3 regions of the Pseudomonas sp. HP_12 genome follow, and region 1 is predicted to be linked to each of the others. Evidence: predicted binding sites of a transcription regulator. Region 1 holds the regulator's gene; each other region holds the start of a gene.
The links. The regulator FliA, encoded in region 1, starts transcription of late flagellar genes. The targets are predictions, from matches to a motif close to CTAAAGTTTNNNNNNNNNNNGCCGNTAA.
Positions count from the first base shown of each region.

Region 2: a site for FliA is predicted at 5,158-5,185, ahead of ACYASU_RS19015 (Maf family protein). Genes of this name have one in related genera too.
Region 3: a site for FliA is predicted at 4,659-4,686, ahead of motA (flagellar motor stator protein MotA). Genes of this name have one in related genera too.

Region 1 covers NZ_JBTOQG010000005.1:1,095-8,598, reverse strand. Annotated here, with positions in the region: gene ACYASU_RS05415 (chemotaxis protein CheA) at 1-1,609, opposite strand, end outside; gene ACYASU_RS05410 (protein phosphatase CheZ) at 1,754-2,542, opposite strand; gene ACYASU_RS05405 (chemotaxis response regulator CheY) at 2,562-2,936, opposite strand; gene fliA (RNA polymerase sigma factor FliA) at 3,178-3,921, opposite strand; gene fleN (flagellar synthesis regulator FleN) at 3,918-4,751, opposite strand; gene flhF (flagellar biosynthesis protein FlhF) at 4,870-6,213, opposite strand; gene flhA (flagellar biosynthesis protein FlhA) at 6,225-7,504, opposite strand, start outside.
Region 2 covers NZ_JBTOQG010000034.1:92,694-100,197, reverse strand. Annotated here, with positions in the region: gene ACYASU_RS19025 (YhdP family protein) at 1-2,825, opposite strand, end outside; gene rng (ribonuclease G) at 3,016-4,473, opposite strand; gene ACYASU_RS19015 (Maf family protein) at 4,470-5,081, opposite strand; gene mreD (rod shape-determining protein MreD) at 5,332-5,823, opposite strand; gene mreC (rod shape-determining protein MreC) at 5,823-6,965, opposite strand; gene ACYASU_RS19000 (hypothetical protein) at 7,046-7,183, opposite strand; gene mreB (rod shape-determining protein MreB) at 7,200-7,504, opposite strand, start outside.
Region 3 covers NZ_JBTOQG010000045.1:72,893-80,396, forward strand. Annotated here, with positions in the region: gene queG (tRNA epoxyqueuosine(34) reductase QueG) at 1-122, shown strand, start outside; gene ACYASU_RS20705 (trimeric intracellular cation channel family protein) at 135-746, opposite strand; gene orn (oligoribonuclease) at 864-1,400, opposite strand; gene rsgA (small ribosomal subunit biogenesis GTPase RsgA) at 1,514-2,545, shown strand; gene motB (flagellar motor protein MotB) at 2,679-3,734, opposite strand; gene motA (flagellar motor stator protein MotA) at 3,738-4,589, opposite strand; gene ACYASU_RS20730 (HDOD domain-containing protein) at 4,803-6,338, shown strand; gene ACYASU_RS20735 (rhodanese-like domain-containing protein) at 6,385-7,200, shown strand; gene asd (archaetidylserine decarboxylase) at 7,253-7,504, shown strand, end outside.

The sequences.
Region 1 (7,504 bases):
CCTGTTCGGCGGCCAGAATCACACGACCGTTCCGGGACTTGCCCGACGCCTCGCGCTCTTCCGGCGACTCGATACCGTGATCGACCGCGTTACGCACCAAGTGGACGAGCGGGTCGGCCAGGGCCTCGACGAGGTTCTTGTCCAGGTCGGTTTCTTCACCCACCAGTTCAAGGCTGATTTCTTTCTTCAACTGACGCGCCAGATCGCGAACCAGTCGCGGGAAGCGACCGAACACTTTCTTGATCGGCTGCATGCGGGTCTTCATGACCGCGGTCTGCAGGTCAGCGGTGACCACGTCCAGGTTGGACACGGCCTTGGACATGGCTTCATCGGCGCTGTTGGCACCCAGGCGGACCAGGCGGTTACGCACCAGCACCAGTTCGCCGACCATGTTCATGATTTCATCCAGCCGCGCGGTGTCGACGCGCACGGTGGTTTCCGCTTCAGACGGCGGTTTTTCGCTAGGCGCCGGAGCAGCAGCGCGAGCTGGTGCCGGTGCAGCAGCCGGTGCAGCTTTGGCCGGCGCTGCAGCAGCAGGCGTCGCTTTGGCCGGTTCGGCTTTGGCGGGCTCGGGCTTCTTGGTCGGTGCCGCTGCGGCCGGCGCTGCAGCTGCACCGGCAGCCACGGCAGGTTCGAACTTGCCTTTGCCGTGCAACTGATCCAGCAGGTCTTCGAATTCGTTGTCGGTGATCTCGTCCGACGCAGCGGCTTTCGACGCAGCGGAGGGCGCAACCGGAGCGGCAGGTGCAGCGGCAGCAGGTGCCGCAGCGCCAGGAGCCGCAGCGCCGACGGCGTCCGGCGAGAACGAGCCTTTGCCGTGCAACTGATCCAGCAGCGACTCGAATTCGTCGTCAGTGATTTCGTCACTGGCCGGTGCGGCAGACGGCGTCACAGCCGCTGGCGGTTGCACCGCATCAACGGCGAACTGGCCTTTGCCATGCAGCTGATCGAGGAGTGATTCGAATTCGGCGTCAGTGATTTCATCGCTGGCCGCAGTGCCAGCCGGCGCAGCGGGAGCCGCTGCCGCCGGCGCTGCTGCAACGGGTGCCGGGGCGACAGGCGCAGACGGAGCCGGTGCAGGCGCACCTGCCGCTTGCGCCTTGACGGCGTTCAGCGAATCCAGGAGCTGTTCGAATTCCAGATCGGTAATGTCTTCGGACGGCGCTTCAGCGACCGGCTCTTCAACCACCACCGGTGCCGCAGCGATTTCTTCTGCCGAGGCAGGCTCGGCCAGGCGTGCCAGTGCGGCCAGCAATTCAGGCGTGGCCGGGGTGACGGCAGAGCGCTCGCGCACCTGACCGAACATGCTGTTGACGGTGTCGAGTGCTTCGAGCACCACGTCCATGAGCTCCGAGTCGACGCGACGTTCACCCTTGCGCAGGATGTCGAACACGTTCTCGGCGATGTGACAGCATTCAACCAGCTCGTTGAGCTGGAGGAAGCCGGCGCCCCCTTTTACAGTGTGAAAACCGCGAAAAATTGCATTGAGCAGGTCCGCATCGTCAGGCCGGCTTTCCAGCTCGACCAACTGCTCTGACAACAGCTCGAGAATCTCGCCGGCCTCTACCAGAAAATCCTGAAGGATTTCTTCATCGGCGCCGAAGCTCATTGGGGGGTGCTCCTAAAATTAACCGTCAAACCGATCCGGAGGCTGCACTGACGGCCTGCGCGCATTGCTTTCGTCGAAGCATTGGCGCGCGGGTCCAGCAGCCACTTTCACAGAAAACCTGAAGTCCGAGACAGAATGACCGAATCAGAATCCGAGGCTGGATAGCAGATCGTCAACATCATCCTGTCCGGATACAACGTCTTCACGTTTATCGGCATGAATCTGCGGACCTTCACCCTTGGAGTGAAGTTTTTCTTGTTCTTTTTGCTGACGGAACATTTCCTGGTCGTGCTCGATGCCCGCGAAGCGGTCCACCTGGCTCGCCATGAGCACCAGCTTGAGCAGATTGCGCTCGACTTCCGTGACCAGCGTGGTCACGCGCTTGATCACCTGACCGGTGAGGTCCTGGTAATCCTGAGCCAGCAGAATGTCGTTCAAGTGCGCAGAGACCTCGGTGGTCTCCTTCTCGCTGCGGGTCAGGAACACATCGACGCGGCGGGCCAGATCACGAAACTCTTCGGCGCTGATCTCGCGGCGCATGAAGCGTCCCCAATCGGCGCTCAACGACTTGGCGTCTTCAGTGAGCCCGTGCATCAACGGCGTGCTCAGCTCTACCAGATCCATGGTCCGGTTCGCCGCGTTTTCAGTCAGCCTGACGACGTACGACAGCCGCTCGGTGGCGTCGGTGATCTGGGAGACCTCCTCGGCCTGCGGCATGTTCGGGTCGATCTGGAAGTTGACGATCGCGCTGTGCAGCTCGCGCGTCAGTTTGCCGACTTCCTGATACAGGCCGCGGTCGCGGGTCTGGTTAAGCTCATGGATCAGTTGCACGGCATCGCCGAACTTGCCTTTTTCAAGGCTCGCGACCAGCTCTTGTGCGTGTTTCTTCAGAGTTGACTCAAAGTCACCCATTGTCGAATCTTTGGAATCCATAGCGCCCTCGCAGCGGACATCAGCTATTGACGCGCTCGAATATCTTTTCGATTTTTTCTTTGAGCACTTGCGCGGTGAACGGCTTCACCACGTAGCCGTTCACACCGGCCTGAGCGGCTTCGATGATCTGCTCGCGCTTGGCTTCGGCAGTGACCATCAGCACCGGCAGGCTGCGCAGACGCTCGTCGGCACGCACCTGACGCAACAGGTCGATGCCGGACATGCCCGGCATGTTCCAGTCAGTGACGAGGAAGTCAAAAGCGCCGCTTTGCAGCATCGGCAATGCGGTGAGTCCGTCATCTGCTTCGGCCGTGTTGGTGAACCCAAGGTCACGCAACAGGTTTTTTATGATCCGCCGCATCGTTGAGAAGTCATCAACGATGAGGATTTTCATGTTCTTGTCCAATTCGACCTCCAAGCAGTCTTTAACGCGTTCAGCACCTGAACGCGCGTTCAATCAATACCGGCTGTGCCGAACATCAAGAGGGGGTGGAATCGACCGGAACAAGCGCAGCGAAACCGGATCATCTACGACCCGGTTCGACCGACTCCTGCCGTGTCTCATTTGCTTCCCGCTCACGTCTTGCACAGCCGGTCTTACACGCAACACGCAGGCCTCACGGCCTGCGCCTGATTCACGAACGTGCGCGCCACTCGCCAAGACGACCGCGCAACCGCGCCGCGCATTGACTGTGCAGCTGGCTGACCCGCGACTCGCTGACCCCCAGGACCTCACCGATTTCCTTGAGGTTCAGCTCTTCGTCGTAGTACAGCGACAACACCAGGCGTTCACGTTCGGGCAAGTTGGCAATGGCCTCGGCCAGCGCAGCCTGAAAGCGCTCGTCTTCCAGATCCCGCGACGGTTCGAGGGACTGGCTCGCGCCGTCCTCGTGCAGCCCTTCGTGTTCGCCGTCCTGCAACAGATCGTCGAAGCTGAACAGGCGGCTGCCCAGGGTATCGTTCAAAATCCCGTAGTAATCGTCGAGACTCATTTCAAGTTCGGCAGCAACCTCGTGATCTTTAGCGTCACGGCCGGTTTTTGCTTCGATTGCACGAATCGCGTCACTGACCATGCGCGTGTTGCGGTGGACCGAACGCGGCGCCCAGTCCCCCTTGCGCACTTCGTCGAGCATCGCACCACGGATACGAATACCCGCGTACGTCTCGAAGCTGGCCCCTTTCGTGGAGTCGTATTTGGTCGAGACTTCGAGCAAGCCAATCATGCCCGCCTGGATCAAATCCTCGACCTGCACGCTGGCCGGCAGACGCGCCAGCAAGTGGTAGGCGATTCGTTTGACCAGCGGGGCATAACGCTCGATCAGCTCATACTGGGAGTCTTTGGACGATTTGCTGTACATGCGATAGCCACTTGCTGTCATGAGACGGGCCCTGCGCTGGTTTGATGCACGAGGCGTTCTACGAAAAATTCCAGGTGGCCGCGCGGGTTCGCCGGGAGCGGCCAGGTGTCGACTTTCTGCGCGATGGCCTTGAACGCCAGGGCACATTTGGAACGCGGAAACGCTTCGTACACGGCGCGCTGTTTCTGCACGGCCTTGCGTACGCATTCGTCGTACGGCACGGCGCCCACATACTGCAGGGCCACGTCGAGAAAACGGTCGGTGACTTTGGTCAGCTTGGCGAAGAGGTTGCGCCCTTCCTGCGGGCTCTGGGCCATGTTGGCCAGGACGCGGAAGCGGTTCATGCCGTAATCGCGGTTGAGCAGTTTGATCAGGGCATAGGCGTCGGTGATCGATGTGGGTTCGTCGCACACCACCAGCAGCACTTCCTGGGCCGCGCGGACGAAGCTCACCACCGATTCGCCGATGCCGGCGGCGGTATCGATGACCAGCACATCGAGGTTGTCGCCAATGTCACTGAACGCCTGAATCAGCCCGGCATGCTGCGCCGGGGTCAGGTGGACCATGCTCTGGGTGCCCGATGCCGCCGGCACGATGCGTACACCGCCCGGGCCTTGCAGCAAGACATCGCGCAGCTCGCACCGCCCTTCGATGACATCAGCCAGGGTGCGTTTGGGGGTCAGACCCAACAATACGTCGACGTTGGCCAGACCCAGATCGGCGTCCAGCAGCATGACGCGACGTCCCAGCTCGGCCAGTGCCAGTGAAAGATTCACTGAAACGTTGGTCTTGCCTACGCCACCTTTGCCACCGGTCACCGCGATAACCTGTACGGGATGCATGCTGCCCATGTTAATTGTTTACCTTGTCTTGCTTAGACCTAAGCCACATGTCGGGCTGCACGTTCAGTGTCTGAACAATGCCTGGCAGACCATCGATGCAGGAAAATTCCACTGTCATTTTCTTCACCTAGCCCGCGCGCTTGCCGGTGCTGTGATAAAGATCCGCAAACATATCCGCCATCGCTTCCTCGCTCGGCTCCTCCTGCATCTGCACGCTGACAGCCCGGCTCACCAATTGGTGCCGACGCGGCAAATGCAGATCATCCGGTATCCGTGGGCCATCGGTGAGATAGGCCACAGGCAGTTCGTGTGTCACGGCCAGGCTGAGCACTTCGCCCAGGCTGGCCGTTTCGTCGAGCTTGGTCAGGATGCACCCGGCCAGGCCGCAACGTTTGTAACTGTGATAAGCCGCTGACAGCACCTGCTTCTGGCTGGTTGTCGCCAGCACCAGGTAGTTGCGCGCCTTGATGCCACGCCCGGCGAGGGTTTCCAGTTGCAGACGCAGGGCCGGATCGCTGGCTTGCAGGCCGGCGGTGTCGATCAACACCACGCGCTTGCGCAACAGCGGCTCCAGCGCCTGTGCCAGGGACTGGCCCGGGTCGACGTGGGTGACCGGTACATTGAGGATCCGGCCCAGGGTTTTCAGTTGCTCCTGAGCGCCAATGCGGAAACTGTCCATGCTCACCAGCGCGATATTTTGCGCGCCGTATTTCAACACATATCGGGCCGCCAGTTTAGCCAGCGTGGTGGTTTTGCCCATGCCGGCAGGACCGACCATGGCAATCACACCGCCCTCTTCCAGTGGCTCGACGTCCGGCGTGGCAATCATGCGGGCCAGATGGGCCAGCAGCATGCGCCAGGTGTGAGCCTGATCGTTGGAGTCCGGGACCATCGCCAGCAAGTCGCGGGACAGCGGGCCGGAAAGGCCAACCCGTTGCAGACGGCGCCACAGATTGGCCTGTTGCGGACGGCCGTCTCGCAGCTGGTTCCAGGCCAGCGAGCCTAGCTGGACTTCCAGCAGTTCGCGCAGGCCGTTCAATTCGGAACGCATCGCTTCGTAGGCGCGGTCGCCAACGCCCGGCTCGGCGTTGCGCTCGGCGCGTTCGGCGGCCACTGCGGCGTGGACGGACGGGCGAAACGGTTCTTCCAGCGTCGGTTCGATCTGCTTGCTGTCATCCATCGCAAGGCCGGCGAACAACTGACGGTTGGCGACAGTGTCCAGCTCGCTGCGGTGGGTCAGCTCAGCCTGAGCAGTGACGATGAGCGACTGAGTCTTGCGCAGCTCGTCTTCGAGTTCGATGTTCGGTACACGCGGGGCCAGCGCAGACAGCTTGTAGTCCAGGGCGGCGGTCAGTTCCACGCCGCCAGCGATCCGCCGGTTGCCGATGATGGCGGCTTCAGCGCCCAGCTCATCGCGAACCAGTTTCATGGCTTGTCGCATATCGGCGGCGAAAAAACGCTTAACTTGCATGACTCACTACCTCAGCCGTTAGGCCCGACAGTCGCTACGATGGTGACTTGCTTATTGTCAGGAATTTCCTGGTAAGCCAAAACATGCATATTCGGTACAGCCAACCGTCCAAAGCGGGACAACATGGCGCGAACCGGACCTGCGACCAACAAAATAACCGGCTGCCCCTGCATCTCCTGACGCTGCGCCGCTTCGATCAACGAGCGCTGAAGTTTCTCAGCCATGCTCGGTTCGAGGAGAACGCCTTCTTCCTGACCCTGACCTGCCTTCTGCAGACTATTTAGCAATATCTGTTCCAACCTTGGCTCAAGGGTGATCACAGGCAGCTCCGGCTCAATGCCGACAATGCTTTGGACGATTGCGCGGGACAATCCGACCCGTACGGCAGCCACCAGCGCGGCAGTATCTTGACTACGCGCAGCGTTGTTGGCGATGGCTTCGGCGATGGAGCGGATATCGCGAACCGGCACCTGTTCGGCAAGCAGCGCCTGCAGCACCTTCAGCAGGGCCGACAGCGACAGCACGCCCGGGACCAGTTCTTCCGCCAGTTTTGGCGATCCCTTGGCCAGCAGGGTCATCAATTGCTGGACTTCCTCGTGGCCGATCAATTCATGAGAGTGCTTGTAGAGAATCTGGTTCAAGTGAGTCGCCACCACGGTGCTGGCGTCCACCACGGTGTAACCGAGGGATTGCGCCTGGGCACGCTGGCTGATTTCGATCCACACGGCCTCCAGGCCAAACGCCGGGTCTTTGGCAGTGATGCCGTTGAGGCTGCCAAACACCTGACCGGGGTTGATCGCCAGTTCGCGGTCCGGGTAGATCTCGGCTTCGGCCAGGGTCACGCCCATCAGGGTCAGGCGATAGGCGCTGGGCGCCAGGTCGAGGTTGTCGCGGATGTGCACGGTAGGCATGAGAAAGCCCAGCTCCTGGGAGAGCTTCTTGCGCACGCCCTTGATACGCGCCAGCAATTGACCACCCTGGTTGCGGTCCACCAGCGGAATCAGGCGGTAGCCGACTTCCAGGCCAATCATGTCGATCGGGGTCACGTCGTCCCAGCCCAGTTCCTTGGATTCCTGCGCGCGGGTCGGCGATGGCAGCAGCTCTTGCTGACGCTTGACCTCTTGCACGGCAGCCAGCTTGACCTGGTTCTCTTTCTTCCACAGCAGGTAGGCGCCGCCGGCAGCCACCAGACCGAGGCTGATGAAGGAGAAGTGCGGCATGCCCGGGACCAGGCCCATGACGATCATGATGCCGGCGGATACGGCGAGCGCCTTGTGGGAGGCAAACATCT
Region 2 (7,504 bases), on a different contig from region 1:
GCCCATGCAGTATCACTGCGCTTGAGCTGAACGCCCGCCTGCTCAAGGGTCGTGCCCATCGCGGTCAACTTGCCGATCTGCAAGTCGACACTGTTGAGCAACTGCTTGGCGCTGCCGCCCGGATCATTGCCGGCATAACGCTCAGCCATGGCTTGCCAGGGCGCGATGTCCAGCTCCGACAACGAGCCGCGAACACGCAGCCCCTTGCTGTCCGGCACGATCGCACCGCCCTCACCGAGGAACAGCTCGCCACGTCCGTCGCCGAATTTACCCGGCGGCGACGCGAACGCCAGATTGGCGATATTGCCGTAGCCGACGTCGATACGCCGCTCCGGGCCTTGCAGGTTCATGCGGAAATCGGTGTCGCGCGTCTCATCAACGGTTTTGCCGAACGGAGCTGGCAGATCCACAGCCAGCCCTTTCAGGTCCGAGTTGATCTGCAGCTGGCTGGCGTTGCCGCTCAACGTTAGCTGCAGCTGATAGGGCAGATCCCCCGAAATCGGCAGCGGCTGCGTGACGCCCAACCAATCGGTCAGGCGTTTGCTGGCGATCTGGCTGCTGGCGGTGATGCGCGTCACCGGCGCCCCCGGTTTGCCTTCGGCGAAAATCTCGGCGTTCACCGGCTTGTCGAACGCAACGGCCTTGATGTTCTTGCCGCTCAGGCCTTTGGTGTAATCGAAGCGGAAGTCACCGCGCAGCTGCGTCAGCTCCAGCACCGGATCGGCGAGCTTGAGCCGCGCGCTGTCGGTACTGAAATCCATCACGACCTTGGGATCCTGTCCCTTGACCAGCGGAATATCCAGATTGAGGTGCCCCTGCAACGGCCCTTCCGCCTGCCAGCCGGCGAAGGTCTGGGCGGTGCCGATTGGCGCTTCCTGGAGAATCTTCATGCCGTCCTGGAGGCTGCCTTTCAAGTCACTGTCCACCAGCAGATGGCTGGACTGGCCCGAAGGGACGTGTGGAATGTCCACCGCGACATTGCTGACCTGGGTGTTCAGCAGCTGACCCTTGTTGGCCCGAATGCGCACGCCGCTGTTCTCGACGAACACATCGCCGTCGACATTGTTCAGCTGCGGCCAGCCCGGTTGAAAGGCCAGGCTCGCGTTGCGCACCTTGAAGAACAGGCTGATGACCCGCGCCACGTCAGGCGCGTCCTTGTTGATCGAGCCCTGATACTGGAAGAAACCCTGATCGACTTTGCCGCCCAGAATCGCAGTGCGCAGCCATTGATCGAGGGCCGGGCTGAGCACGGCGGGCAGGTACTTGGAGGTGTAGCGACCGTCGCCGTCGACCAGCCCGACGCGCAGGTCCATGTAGTCTTCCTGGCTGTGATCGAAGTGCAGGCGAATGAGGAAATCGCTGGCGATGTTGCCCTCCTCCCCCGCGACCTTGATGTACGGCGCAATCAGCGTGAAGCCCTGATCGTCCAGCGACCAGGTCAGCTTCGCATTGGCGTGAAGGTACTTCCATTCGTTACGGAAGATCGGGTCCAGGTGCAGCATGAAATCGTCGGTGTCCAGGCGCAGTTCGCCCTGGCCCAGATCTCCGCTGATGGCTCCGCTGACGTTCCCCGCAGCCGGCGCGCCGTGGTAGGCGTCGAAACCGACCTTGTCCAGGTTGGCGGCGAAGCTCACTCGTTTCGGCGCCTCGGCCTGAGGGCGGTAATCAACCAGCACGTTGCGCAGCCCGCCGGTGACTTTCAGGCGGTCCACCGCCACCATGACTTGGTCGGGCAACGGCGCCAGTGAGTCGAGCAACGGCGTGATGGGCGTCAGATCAAGCCGGTCAGCCTGGACGTGCCACAGTTCTTCGGCGTCAGCCGTGGCGGCGGTCTGTTGCAAGTGAATGCGGCTTTCCCAACGCTTGCTGTTCAGGTCCATCGCCAGCGAGTCGAGGGTGGCGCTGAAGCCTTTTTCGTCGCGCTGAAACCAGGCGTTTAGGGCCAGGTTGTCGATGCTCGCGGATTTGCGGTCGGCGTAGGCGCCTTTGAACTGCGGCACATTCAGCCGCACCGCGGCACTTTGCAGATTGCCCTTGCCCCAGTTCAGCCACACCTCACCGCCGGCCTTGAGGTTCTGGATATTCCAGTCGCGGGTGAGGCTCTTCGGCAGCCACTTCGACCAGTCGCTTTGCGGGAGGCTCAAGTACGCTTCGGCCGCACCGTCGCGCCACTCATGGGCGCGCACGGTAGAGCGAACGTTCAGCGACAGCGGCTGGCCGTCAGGCAGGTTCAGGCGGGCGTCGAGGCGCTGGTGCACGCTGCCGGTCTTCAGCGTCAGGCTTACATAGGTCAGCGTCAGGGGCGACTGATCGTAGGGCTGCAAGGTGATCTGGCTGTCGAACAACGACAGGTGCGAGACCATCTGCATCTGAGTGAAGATTGTCTCGGGATCGGTGACCTGATCCGGCTGTACGGGCAGGCCTTGCAGTGCCCAGTGGCCGTTCTGGTCTTCTTTCAGGCCGAACTGCAGCCCGTCCAGCTCAAGCCGTTCAAGGCGCACTTCACGGGTCCGCAGGCTGGCGAGCAGGTCAGGCATGGCCCGCACGTGATCCAGCCGAACGGCGTTGCCGCCCTCGCCGATCATTACGTCACGGGCGACGAAGATAGGGGCGAAGCCGCTCCAGCTGCCTTCCAGCCGACCGATGCTCACCGGCATGCCCAGCGCGGTCTGCGCTTTGGCTTCCACATCGGCGCGGTATTCGGCCACCATCGGCACCAACTGACGCCCGACGCTCACGTACAGCGCGACCAGCACCACGAAAAGGGCACACAGACTCAGGCCCCACCGCGTCAGTACAGCCAGAAACCGGGTCAGACGCTCCATGTCGCTGCGCCTCCGCAAAAACGGCCTGCATATGGCATCCGGCCCAATCGTGCAGGTGCGGGTACGTCCAGGTTGTGCTCAATCGCCACGCGTTGTTCTCTTTGGACGGCATCCGTTCCGTCTGCCTCAAGGGCACTGTTTTCTGTCTTCAACTGCACCGCCACTCGGCAGCACGGCGCATCACGCACTCTCAGAGCAGCACGACGTCATATTGTTCCTGGGAGTACATGGTCTCGACCTGAAAACGAATGGTTCTGCCGATGAACACTTCCAGCTCGGCCACGTTGCCGGATTCTTCGTCAAGCAGCCGGTCGACCACCTTCTGATTGGCCAGCACGCGATAACCCACCGCCTGATAAGCGCGGGCTTCACGCAGGATCTCGCGGAATATCTCGTAGCAGATGGTTTCCGGGGTCTTCAGCTTGCCACGGCCCTGGCAACTGCTGCACGGCTCGCACAGCACTTGCTCGAGACTTTCCCGGGTGCGCTTGCGCGTCATCTGCACCAGACCCAGTTCGGTGATGCCGATGATGTTGGTTTTCGCGTGATCGCGCTCGAGCTGTTTTTCGAGGGTCCGTAGCACCTGGCGCTGATGCTCGGCGTCTTCCATGTCGATGAAATCGATGATGATGATGCCGCCGATGTTGCGCAGGCGCAGCTGTCGGGCAATGGCAGTCGCCGCTTCAAGATTGGTCTTGAAGATGGTCTCTTCGAGGTTGCGATGGCCGACGAACGCACCGGTGTTGACGTCGATGGTGGTCATGGCTTCGGCAGGATCGATCACCAGATAACCGCCGGACTTGAGCGGCACCTTGCGGTCCAGCGCCCGCTGAATTTCGTCCTCGACGCCATACAGGTCGAAGATCGGCCGCTCGCCAGGGTAGTGCTCAAGACGGTCGGCGATTTCCGGCATCAGCTCGGCAACGAACTGGGTGGTCTTCTGGAAGGTTTCGCGGGAATCGATGCGGATCTTTTCGGTGCGCGGGCTGACCAGGTCGCGCAAGGTGCGCAGCGCCAGGCCGAGGTCTTCGTAGATCACGCTGGCCGGGCTGATGGTTTTGATCTGCTCGCCAATCTGGTCCCACAGCCTGCGTAGGTAGCGGATGTCCATCATGATCTCGTCGGCGCCCGCCCCTTCGGCCGCCGTACGCAGGATGAACCCGCCCTTCTCCTTGATCCCTTCCTTGGCGACGCAATCGCTGACCACTTGCTTCAGGCGCTCGCGCTCGGCTTCGTCTTCGATTTTCAGGGAAATGCCGACATGGGCCGTGCGTGGCATGTACACGAGGTAGCGCGACGGAATCGACAGTTGAGTCGTCAGCCGTGCGCCTTTGCTGCCGATCGGGTCTTTGGTGACCTGCACCACCAGACTCTGGCCGTCGTGGACCAGCGAGCTGATGGTCTCCACGGCCGGCCCTTCGCGCATGGAGATTTCCGAGGCGTGAATGAACGCCGCGCGGTCCAGACCGATGTCGATGAACGCCGCCTGCATCCCAGGCAGCACGCGCACGACCTTGCCCTTGTAGATATTGCCCACGATCCCGCGACGCTGGGTGCGTTCGACGTGCACCTCTTGCAACACCCCGTTCTCAACGACCGCCACGCGCGATTCCATCGGCGTGATGTTGATCAGAATCTCTTCACTCATGACTTGTCACCTTCCGGGCGTTGCCAACAGGGTATGCCGAAACGCTGGAGGATTTCTGCGGTTTCGCACAAGGGCAAACCGACCACGGCGGAATAACTGCCACTGAGGTTTTCCACGAACACCGCGCCCAGGCCTTGAATACCGTAGCCGCCGGCCTTGTCGCAGGGCTCGCCGCTGGCCCAGTAACGGCGGGCCTCGTCCTCCGGGATCGCCCGGAAACGGACACGGCTGGTGACGGTTCGGGTTTCGCAGCGCTCTTCATGGACCACGGCGATGGCGGTCAGGACTTCGTGTTCTCGGTTCGACAACGCGGCAAGCATCGCCAGCGCCTCGGCCTCGTCCGCCGGTTTGCCGAGGATGCGGCCGTCGAGGACCACGGCGGTGTCGGCGCCGAGGACGCAGGCAGTCGGGTAAGCAGGATCGTTGGCGAGCTGCAGCAGGCCGGCGTCCGCCTTGCCACGGGCCAGCCGCAGGACGTACGCGGCGGGGGCTTCGTTGGCCAGAGGGGCTTCGTCGATGTCGGCGCTGAGGGTCGTAAACGGCACGCCGATCTGGGTCAGCAGCTCACGACGGCGCGGGGAGCCGGAGGCTAGAAGAAGTTGGGGCATGGGACGTCTCCGTGTCGTTGATCACAAGCGTAGCCTTGGTGCAGACCGCTGACGTGATGGTGGTCACACTGGCCTCTTCCCGGCTGAAGCCGGTCCCACTAAAGCATCGCATTCATCCTGCGGGACCGGCTTTAGCCGGGAAAGCGCCGGGTGTCACACCGCAGAACTGATGGCGCCCATACCGGCCTCTTCCCGGCTGAAGCCGGTCCTACTGAGACAGACCGCAGCCGGTCCCACTGAATGGTATTGCTCAGTTGATCTTCAACCGCAAACGCAATCCGCGCAGACCGTAGCTGACCCATGGCCAGAGCAATGCGCTGACCAACGCCGGCAACACCAGCGCCAGGGTCGGCTGACGGTTGCCGGTCAGGGCGCTGAGCCATAGCTGTACCAACTGCGCGAGGCCGAAAATCACCAGAATCACCAGGCACTGCTGCCACATCGGGAACATGCGCAAGCGCTGCTGCAGCGACAGCACCAGAAAGGTAATCAGCGTGAGGATCAACGCGTTCTGCCCCAGCAACGTGCCGTACAGCACATCCTCGGCCAGCCCCAGCATCCACGCCGTGACCATGCCGATCTTGTGCGGCAACGCCAATGCCCAGAAGGCCAGCAGCAGCGCCAGCCACAAAGGGCGAAATATTTCCATGAACTGCGGCAGCGGCGAAACGCTGAGCAGCAGGCCGATGGCGAAGGTCAGCCAGACCACCCAGCCGTTTCGTGCGGGAGCGTGACGCGCCATTATTCTTCCCTCTCGCGTGGAGCGGCCGGGGTAGCAGCAGGTGTCGCCGGTCGGGTAGCGGCAGGCTTTGCCGCAGGTTTGGCGGCCGGCTTGCTGGTCGCGGGCTTGGCAGGCGTTGTCGCCGCCGGTGCGGTAGTCGCCGGCGCAGGCGCCGTGCTGGCGTTGGCGGGCGTCGACGAAGAACTGTGCCCGGCCGGTTTCGGCACGGTGGCCGGAACCACCGCTTTGTTCGGCGTGGCGGCAGGCGCGGCACCCGGCACAGTGGCCGATGGCACCGCCGACGGATCAGCTGCCTGACGATCAAGGGACTCCTGCTGCTGCGCGGCGTCGGCAGCGCGCTCTTCAGGGGAACGGCCGTCCGAGAACACCAGCAGCAAATAACGACTGCGGTTCAGCGCGGCCGTCGGCACCGCGCGCACGATGGCAAAGGGTTGACCGGAGTCGTGAATCACTTCCTTGACCGTCGCCACCGGATAACCGGCCGGGAAACGCTGACCCAGGCCGGAACTCACAAGCAGGTCGCCTTCCTTGATGTCAGCGGTGTCGGCCACATGGCGCAGCTCAAGGCGTTCCGGGTTGCCGGTGCCGCTGGCAATCGCGCGCAGGCCGTTGCGGTTCACCTGCACCGGAATGCTGTGGGTGGTGTCGGTCAGCAGCAGCACGCGGGACGTGTACGGCATCAACTCGACCACCTGCCCCATCAGTCCGCGTGCGTCGAGCACCGGTTGACCGAGCACCACGCCATCGCGCTCACCCTTGTTGATGATGATGCGATGGGTGAACGGGTTGGGGTCCATGCCGATCAGCTCGGCGACTTCGACTTTCTCGTTGACCAGCGCCGACGAATTCAACAACTCGCGCAAGCGCACGTTCTGCTCGGTCAGGGCGGCCAGCTTTTGCAGGCGGCCTTGCAGCAGCAGGTTCTCGGTCTTGAGTTTTTCGTTTTCGGCGGCGAGTTCGGTGCGGCTGCCAAACTGGCTGGCGACGCCCTGATACAAACGCTCGGGCAGATCGGCAATCCAGTAAGACTGCATCAGCACCAGCGACATCTGACTGCGGACAGGCTTGAGCAGGGTGAAACGCGCGTCCACGACCATGATGGCCACAGACAGCACGACCAGCACCAGTAGACGGACGCCCAGGGACGGGCCCTTGGAGAAAAGCGGTTTAATGGGCCGCTCCTTCCAGAGATGCGTGCAGAGGTGCTTGAGTGTGGCTGTGCTTATTCATGCGACATGAAACCGGCCTGATGCGGGTTGATGGAAATGCAGGGCGTCAGACTTGCAACATCGCTGCGCGACGTCAACAGGTCGGACACGAACAGGCAGCACGGTGAGGTGCTGCCCGTTAAGCGCAACATGCTGCGTTCCGGCGACTTATTCGCTGGAGAGCAGGTCCATGGTGTGCTTGTCCATCATTTCCAGCGCACGACCACCGCCACGCGCGACGCAGGTCAGCGGGTCTTCGGCAACGATCACCGGCAGACCGGTTTCCTGGGCCAGCAGCTTGTCGAGGTCACGCAGCAACGCGCCACCACCGGTCAGCACCAGACCGCGCTCGGCGATGTCCGAAGCCAGCTCTGGCGGAGATTGCTCCAGCGCGCTTTTCACGGCCTGAACGATGGTTGCGAGGGATTCCTGCAACGCCTCCAGCACTTCGTTGGAGTTCAGGGTGAAGGCAC
Region 3 (7,504 bases), on a different contig from region 1:
CTAGCATCCCCGTGATCGAAGCGCTGAAAGCGCGGCGGGAGCATCCGTCTGAGATGGTGCGCGAGCATGTGGAATGGGCGTTGCGACAGCATGAAGCGAGGGCCCCAGGACGCGTGCTCTAACAGCGCCCTGACTCAATGCCCGTCTTTGTAAACAAACTTGGGCATTTCCCAGCGAAACCTGATTGCCAGCAGCCGCAGCAACAGCCCGCCAAACAGGGTGATCAGGGTGCCCTGCTCCACCGGTAACCCGGCGTACTGACACAGCAAAAAGCACCACGCGGCGGCGAACGACACGCTGGCATACAGCTCGCGGCGGAAGATGAGAGGGATGTCGTTGCAGAAAATATCCCGCAGGATCCCGCCAAACACGCCCGTAATCACCCCGCTCACGGCGGCGACGGTCATGCTCAAGCCCATGTCCAGCGCGGTCATGCAGCCGATCAGTGTGAACGCCACCAACCCCAGTGCATCGAGCACCAGAAACAACGAGCGCAGATGGCGCATCAGCGGTGCGATGAAAATCGTCACCAGCGCCGCGACGCTGGTGAGGATCAGATATTCAGGGTGCTTGACCCACGTCAGCGGGTAATGCCCCAGCAGCACGTCGCGAACCGAACCGCCACCCAATGCCGTGATGCACGCGATCAGCACCACACCGAACCAGTCCATGCCGCGACGGCCTGCGGACAGCGCGCCGGTCATGGCCTCGGCCGTAATAGCGATCAGGTAGAGCATCAACAACATGGCGGCAGTCCCTGCGAGAAAGGGGCGCAGTCTAACCACTCGACCGGGGCACCAAAAGAGAGCGTTTAGCTTTGCTCCCTCTCCAGGCGACCGCGCTTGGCCGCCGGCGCCCTGTCATCAGGACTTGATGAAGTGCTCGCGATAGAAACGCAGCTCGGCGATCGACTCACGGATATCGTCCAGCGCGAGGTGAGTGCTGCCCTTCTTGAACTTGAGATCAGGCGACCAACGTGCGGCCAGCTCCTTGAGCGTCGAGACGTCGAGGTTGCGGTAGTGAAAGTAGTTTTCCAGCGTCGGCATGCGCTTGTACAGGAAGCGACGATCCTGGCAGATGCTGTTGCCGCAGATGGGCGAACTGCGCTCGGGGACCCAATGCTTGATGAACTCAAGCGTCATGGCCTCGGCTTCGTCGTTGGAGATGTTGCTTTCGCGCACGCGCTGAGTCAGGCCGGAGCCACCGTGCTGACGGGTGTTCCACTCGTCCATGCCGTTCAGCAGCTCATCGCTCTGGTGAACCGCGATGACCGGGCCTTCGGCCAGGGTGTTGAGTTCGCTGTCGGTGATGATCGTTGCCATCTCGATGATGACGTCGTTATCAGGGTCCAGACCGGTCATTTCCAGGTCGATCCAGATCAGATTCTGTTTGTTCTGCATATGTCGGCTCCTCAGCGTTGGCGCGCAGTTTAGCCCACCCGGGCGTGCTAGACTCGCTCGCGCTTTATCAAATAAGCACCTTTATGCGTCTTCAAACGGAACACTGAACACCCATGGCCAAACGCCAACTCAATCGCCGCCAGAACTGGCGCATCGAAAAGATTCAGGGCGAACGCGCAGCGCGTGCCGCAAAACGTGAATCAACCGCTCTCGAAACGCTGGAAGGCGGCGATCTCGGTCCCGAACAAACGGGGCTGGTCATCGCGCATTTTGGCGTGCAGGTAGAAGTCGAAGCGCAGGAAGGCGAGCTGCAGGGTCAGGTTTTCCGCTGCCACTTGCGCGCCAACCTGCCAGCACTGGTGACCGGCGACCGAGTCGTCTGGCGCGCGGGCAATCAGGGCATCGGCGTGATCGTTGCGCAACTGCCCCGCGATACAGAACTGAGCCGCCCGGACAGCCGGGGCCAGCTCAAGCCGGTCGCCGCCAACGTTGACCTGATCGTCATCGTTTTCGCACCGATGCCCGAACCCCATGCCAACCTGATCGATCGTTACCTGGTGGCTGCCGAGCACGCGGGGATTCGCCCGCTGTTGCTGTTGAACAAGTTTGACTTGATCGACGATCAGAACGCCCCGGCGCTCAATGCGCTGCTGGCCGTTTATCGCACGCTGGGTTACCCGGTGCTGGAAGTGTCGGCCCACCACGGCGACGGCATGCAGCAATTGCAGGACCAGCTGGATGGCCACATCAGTGTGTTCGTCGGCCAGTCCGGCGTCGGCAAATCCTCGCTGGTCAACAGCCTGCTGCCGGAAGTCGGCACCCGCGTCGGGCCGTTGTCGGAGTATTCGGGTCAAGGCACGCATACCACGACCACCGCGCGCCTGTTCCACTTCCCGCGCGGCGGCGACCTGATCGACTCACCGGGTATTCGTGAATTCGGCCTGGGCCACGTCAGCCGTGCCGATGTCGAAGCGGGCTTTATCGAGTTCAACGACCTGCTCGGCCGATGCCGCTTCCGTGACTGCAAGCATGACCGCGAACCCGGTTGTGCGTTGTTGCAGGGCCTTGCAGACGGACGCGTGCAGCAGCAGCGCATGAACAGCTATCGCTCAATCATCGCCAGCCTGCCGGAAAGCAGTTATTGATTCAGCGGTAGTGGCCAATCCGATTTAGGCCTTCCCGGCTGAAGCCGGTCCTGCTGACTGCGGTCCAAGCGCTTGAACTGCGCACACAAAAACGCCGCGATCATCGCGGCGTTTTTGTGTCTGCAACCCGGTATCAGTTCTTAGTGTCGTCGATCTTCAACTGGCCCTGATCGAAGATGTTCAGCTTCTGCCGAATCTCGTGGGGCTGGGCATAAGCCTGTGGATCAACGGCAGGTGTGGAAGTCGACGCTCCCGGCTGATTGGCCGGCGCTGTAGCGCCAGGTACAGGCGATGGCGCAGGAGCTCCTGGTGCATCCGGGGTTTGCGGCGCTTCACCTGAATTCTGCGCGCCTTCGATCCGCTGCTGCGCTTTCTTGGTCATCACCACAATGTCGATGCGACGGTTGATCGGGTTTTGCGGGTGCTCTTTGTCATACAGTGCCGAAGACGCATAACCCACTACGCGCGCCACCTGCTGATCCGGATACCCTCCCGCGACGAGCGCCCGGCGTGCGGCGTTCGCTCGACCGGACGACAGCTCCCAGTTACCGAAGCCATTGTTACCAACAAAGGGCGTCGCGTCGGTGTGTCCGCTGATGCTGACTTTGTTCGGCACGGCTTTGATGGTGTCGGCCATGGCCAGCAAGATGTCTTCGAAATACGGTTTGAGCTTCGCGCTGCCGATGTCAAACATCGGGCGGTTTTCAGCGTCCATGATCTGGATGCGCAAACCGTCCTGGGTGATCTCGAACAGAATCTGATCCTTGAACTTCGCCAGTTGCGGATTCTCGTTGATCTTGGTCTGCAACTCTTGCAGCAACATCTCCAGACGGTCCTGCTCGACCTGCTCGGCGGCGGCATCCTGCTGGTCTGCATCAACGGGCACGCGATCCGGCGCAGGCGTGGATTGCACTTCCGGGTTGAGCGTCTGGTTAGGGGACATTTCCGGCGAACCGCCCAGGTCAATCACATAGGGCGAGCCGCTGTCGGAAAAACCGACCGGGTCCTTGAAGTAACCGGCGATGGCGAGCAGTTGCTCGGGGGTGGCCGACGACATCAGCCACAGCACCAGGAAGAACGCCATCATCGCCGTCGCGAAGTCGGCAAAGGCGATTTTCCAGGCGCCGCCGTGATGCCCCCCGCCGTAGCGCTTGACGCGCTTTATGATAATCGGCTGATTATTTTCCATGGATCAACGACCGCGGACAGCTTGTTCCAGCTCGCTGAAGCTGGGGCGATGGGCCGGATACAGAACCTTGCGACCGAACTCCACGGCCAGCGAAGGCGGCACGCCGGACGCCGACGCTACGAGCGAAGCCTTGATCGATTCATAGACGTTCATTTCTTCCTTGGCATCGTGGGCCAGGGAAGTGGCCAACGGGCCGAAGAAACCGTACGCCGCGAGAATACCGAAGAAGGTACCCACCAGCGCCGCGCCGACGTGCATACCGATAGCGGCTTTGTCGCCGGAGCCCAGGGAGGCCATGGTCACCACGATACCCAGTACCGCAGCAACGATACCGAAACCCGGCATGGCGTCGGCGACACCGGTGACTGCGTGGGAAGGATGCTCGAGCTCTTCTTTCATGCTCAGCAGTTCCATGTCGAACAAGCCTTCCAGCTCGTGGGGCGCCATGTTGCCGGAGGACATGATGCGCAGGTAATCGCAGATGAAAGCGATCATGCGGGTGTCTTTGAGCACGCCAGGGTATTTGGCGAAAATCGGGCTGTTCTCGGGCTCTTCGATGTCGCCCTCGATGGCCATCATGCCTTCGCGACGACTCTTGTTGAGGATCTCGTAGACCAGGCCCAGCACTTCGAGGTAGTAGCCGTGGGTGAACCGGGTGCTGAACATCTTCAAGGACTTCTTGATGACCAGCATGGTCATATAGCCCGGGTTGGCTTGCAGGAATGCACCCAGCGCCGCACCGCCGATGATCATGACCTCGAAAGGCTGGATCAACGCAGCGATCTGACCGTGGGACAGTACGTATCCGCCGAGAACGCTCGCGAAAACGACGATGATGCCGATAATTTTTGCCATAGGTAGAGAATACTTACTGAGTCGGGTTCATGGTCATTGTGCGAGAAGCGCTTGAAACTCTTGTCCTGCTTATCGGCATGAATGCGCCAGACTATAGTCAGATCACAGGAAAATGCTGACCGATGCGTGGCGCAGGACGTTGCGTCCATGAGGGCCAGCATGATGCCAGTACCCGACATTGATCAAAACCTCCCAGCCGTACGGGTGTTGTGAATGCAATCAGATAAAGCTACTTCGCTCCCTGTTCCGCGCACCCTCGATACCTGGATAAAGCAGCTCAACAGCATCGCCTTGCCGGTGCCCGCGGTGGCGTATCAGCGCGTGCAGGCGGCATTGACCGACAGCCGCCGCTCGCTACGCGATATCGCCGATCTCATGCAGGACAGCCCGGCGCTGGTGCTCAACGTTTTGCGCGAAGCCAACCTGAACAGCCCCGCCACGGCTCAGCCTGCGGAGAGTCTTGAAGTCGCCATCAACCGCCTGGGTCTGGCGCGTACCGAGGCGCTGCTGGCGCGGTTGCCGAGTGTCGATGCACGGGATATCCCCATGGCGCTGCGCCAGATACAACTGATCAGTCAGCACGCCATGCAACAGGCTTACGGCCTGTTCGCCAATCAACTGGCCCGGCTGTGGCAGGACATCCATCTGGGCAGCCTGCTGTTTCTCTCGCCCCTCTGGCCGTTGGCGCTGGCCCACCCCAAACTGCTGGAAGAATGGGAGTTGCGGGTTATCCACAAGGGCGAATCTGCCAAGACCGTGGAGCAGGCACTGTTTGGCGTGCGGCTGGTGCGTTTGTGTCAGGGGCTGGCGCAGCACTGGCGCCTGCCGATCTGGGTGACCCAGGGCTATGAACTGCTGACCTCCCAGCAACGCAATCTGGTGAAAGTGTTGCGCATCGCCCATAGCAACAACGACCCACTCAAGCAGCAACAGCAACTCGACGCCGATCTGCCGCTGCGGCGCTGGCTTAACCAGCCCGCCAATACAATTCTGCTGGCCAACGGCCTCTCGCTGTCGGCGCACCAGGCCTGGGACACGCCGCATAACCTGCGCTGGCAACTGCTGACCAGCCTGTATCTACAACAGTCACTGGATCATCTCCAGCAGCAGGTTCACCAGAATGCGGCGGCCAGCGCTCGCCAGCATTCCGGCCCGGATATCTGGCACCCGGCGCAGGCTTTGCTTTGGCCGTGGAGTGCACGACGAGTACATAAAGGCTTGCTGCCTGCACCGCCCCCCTCGCCCGACGCCTTGCAGCTGTGGCGCAAGCACTGCGCCGATCTGTTGAAAGAGCCCGGCATTTTCATCAACGCGATACACCTGACCACCTGCGCCCGGGATGCATTGGTGGCGGCGGGCATGCAGCGAGTGGTGTTGCTGATGACCGATCGCAAGACCGACAGCCTGCGCGTGCATCAGATCGCAGGCGTGGACAAGTCGGCCGCTGCGTTGCTGGTGCCCTACAAAGACAGCACCGTGCTGCAACGCTTGCTCGCTCAACCCACTCAATTGCGCCTGACACCGGCCAACAACGCCCAGTTTTCGGCGCTGCTGCCGCCGCAGCTGCGCAATCTGTTCAGCGGCGAAAACCTGCTGATTCGCTCACTGGCCAGCAATGGCCGTGTGGTGATGATGGTGGTGGCTGATCAGGGCGGCGGACCGTTTTCCGAAGTGTCCGTCCAGGCGTTCGGAAAAACCGGTCAGTGCATCGAGAAAGCGCTGACCACCTTTAGCCATCGCAATGGCTGACGGCTGAGCTACAATTCGCAACCTTTTCGCGATCCGGAGACGCTAGATGTCTGCCTTTTCAAGCTTGCCGCTGGTCATCGAGCCCGCAGACCTGCAAGCACGCCTCAGCGCGCCAGAGCTGATTCTGGTCGACCTGACCAGCCCGGCCCGCTACGAGGCCGGCCACATTCCCGGCGCGCGATTCGTCGATCCGAAACGCACGCAACTGGGCCTGCCACCTGCGCCGGGACTGCTGCCCTCGCACAGCCATCTTGAAGCGTTGTTCGGCGAGCTGGGCCACAACCCCGATGCGGTGTACGTGGTCTACGACGACGAAGGCGGCGGTTGGGCCGGCCGCTTCATCTGGCTGCTCGACGTCATCGGACACAAAAAGTATCACTATATCGACGGTGGCCTGCTCGCCTGGCAGGCCGAAGGTCTGCCGCTGTCGTCAGAGGTGCCACAAGCAGTCGGCGGTCCGGTCTCGCTCACCTTGCACGACGAGCCCACGGCCACCCGCGAATACCTGCAAAGCCGCCTCGGCGCCGATGACCTGGCGATCTGGGACGCTCGCGCGCCAACTGAATATTCCGGCGAGAAAGTCGTCGCCGCCAAGGGAGGTCATATTCCCGGCGCCGTGAACTTCGAATGGACCGCCGGCATGGACCAGGCACACCACCTGCGCATCCGCAAGGACATGCCGCAGATCCTCAAAGACCTGGGCATTACCCCGGAGAAAGAAATCATTACCCACTGCCAGACCCATCATCGTTCGGGCTTCACCTATCTGGTGGCCAAGGCACTGGGTTACCCGAGGGTCAAGGGCTACGCAGGCTCATGGGGCGAGTGGGGCAACCATCCGGACACCCCGGTCGAGAAATAATCGGCGCCCGACGTGGCATAGATCCGTATTCCCTTTTTCAAACGTTTTAGGAATCTTGATGAAACAGCGTCTGTTTATCCTTTTCCAGTATCTGCTTCCCCATCATCTGCTGTCGCAACTGGCGGGCTGCGTGGCCGAATGCCGCGTGCGCTGGTTCAAAAATGCCTTCACCCAATGGTTTGCGCGACGATACCAGGTCGACATGTCCCAGGCTCAGGTCGAGGACATCACCGGGTACCCGCACTTCAACGACTTCTTCACCCGCGCCCTCAAACCGGGCGCGCGTCCACTGGCCCCAACGCCG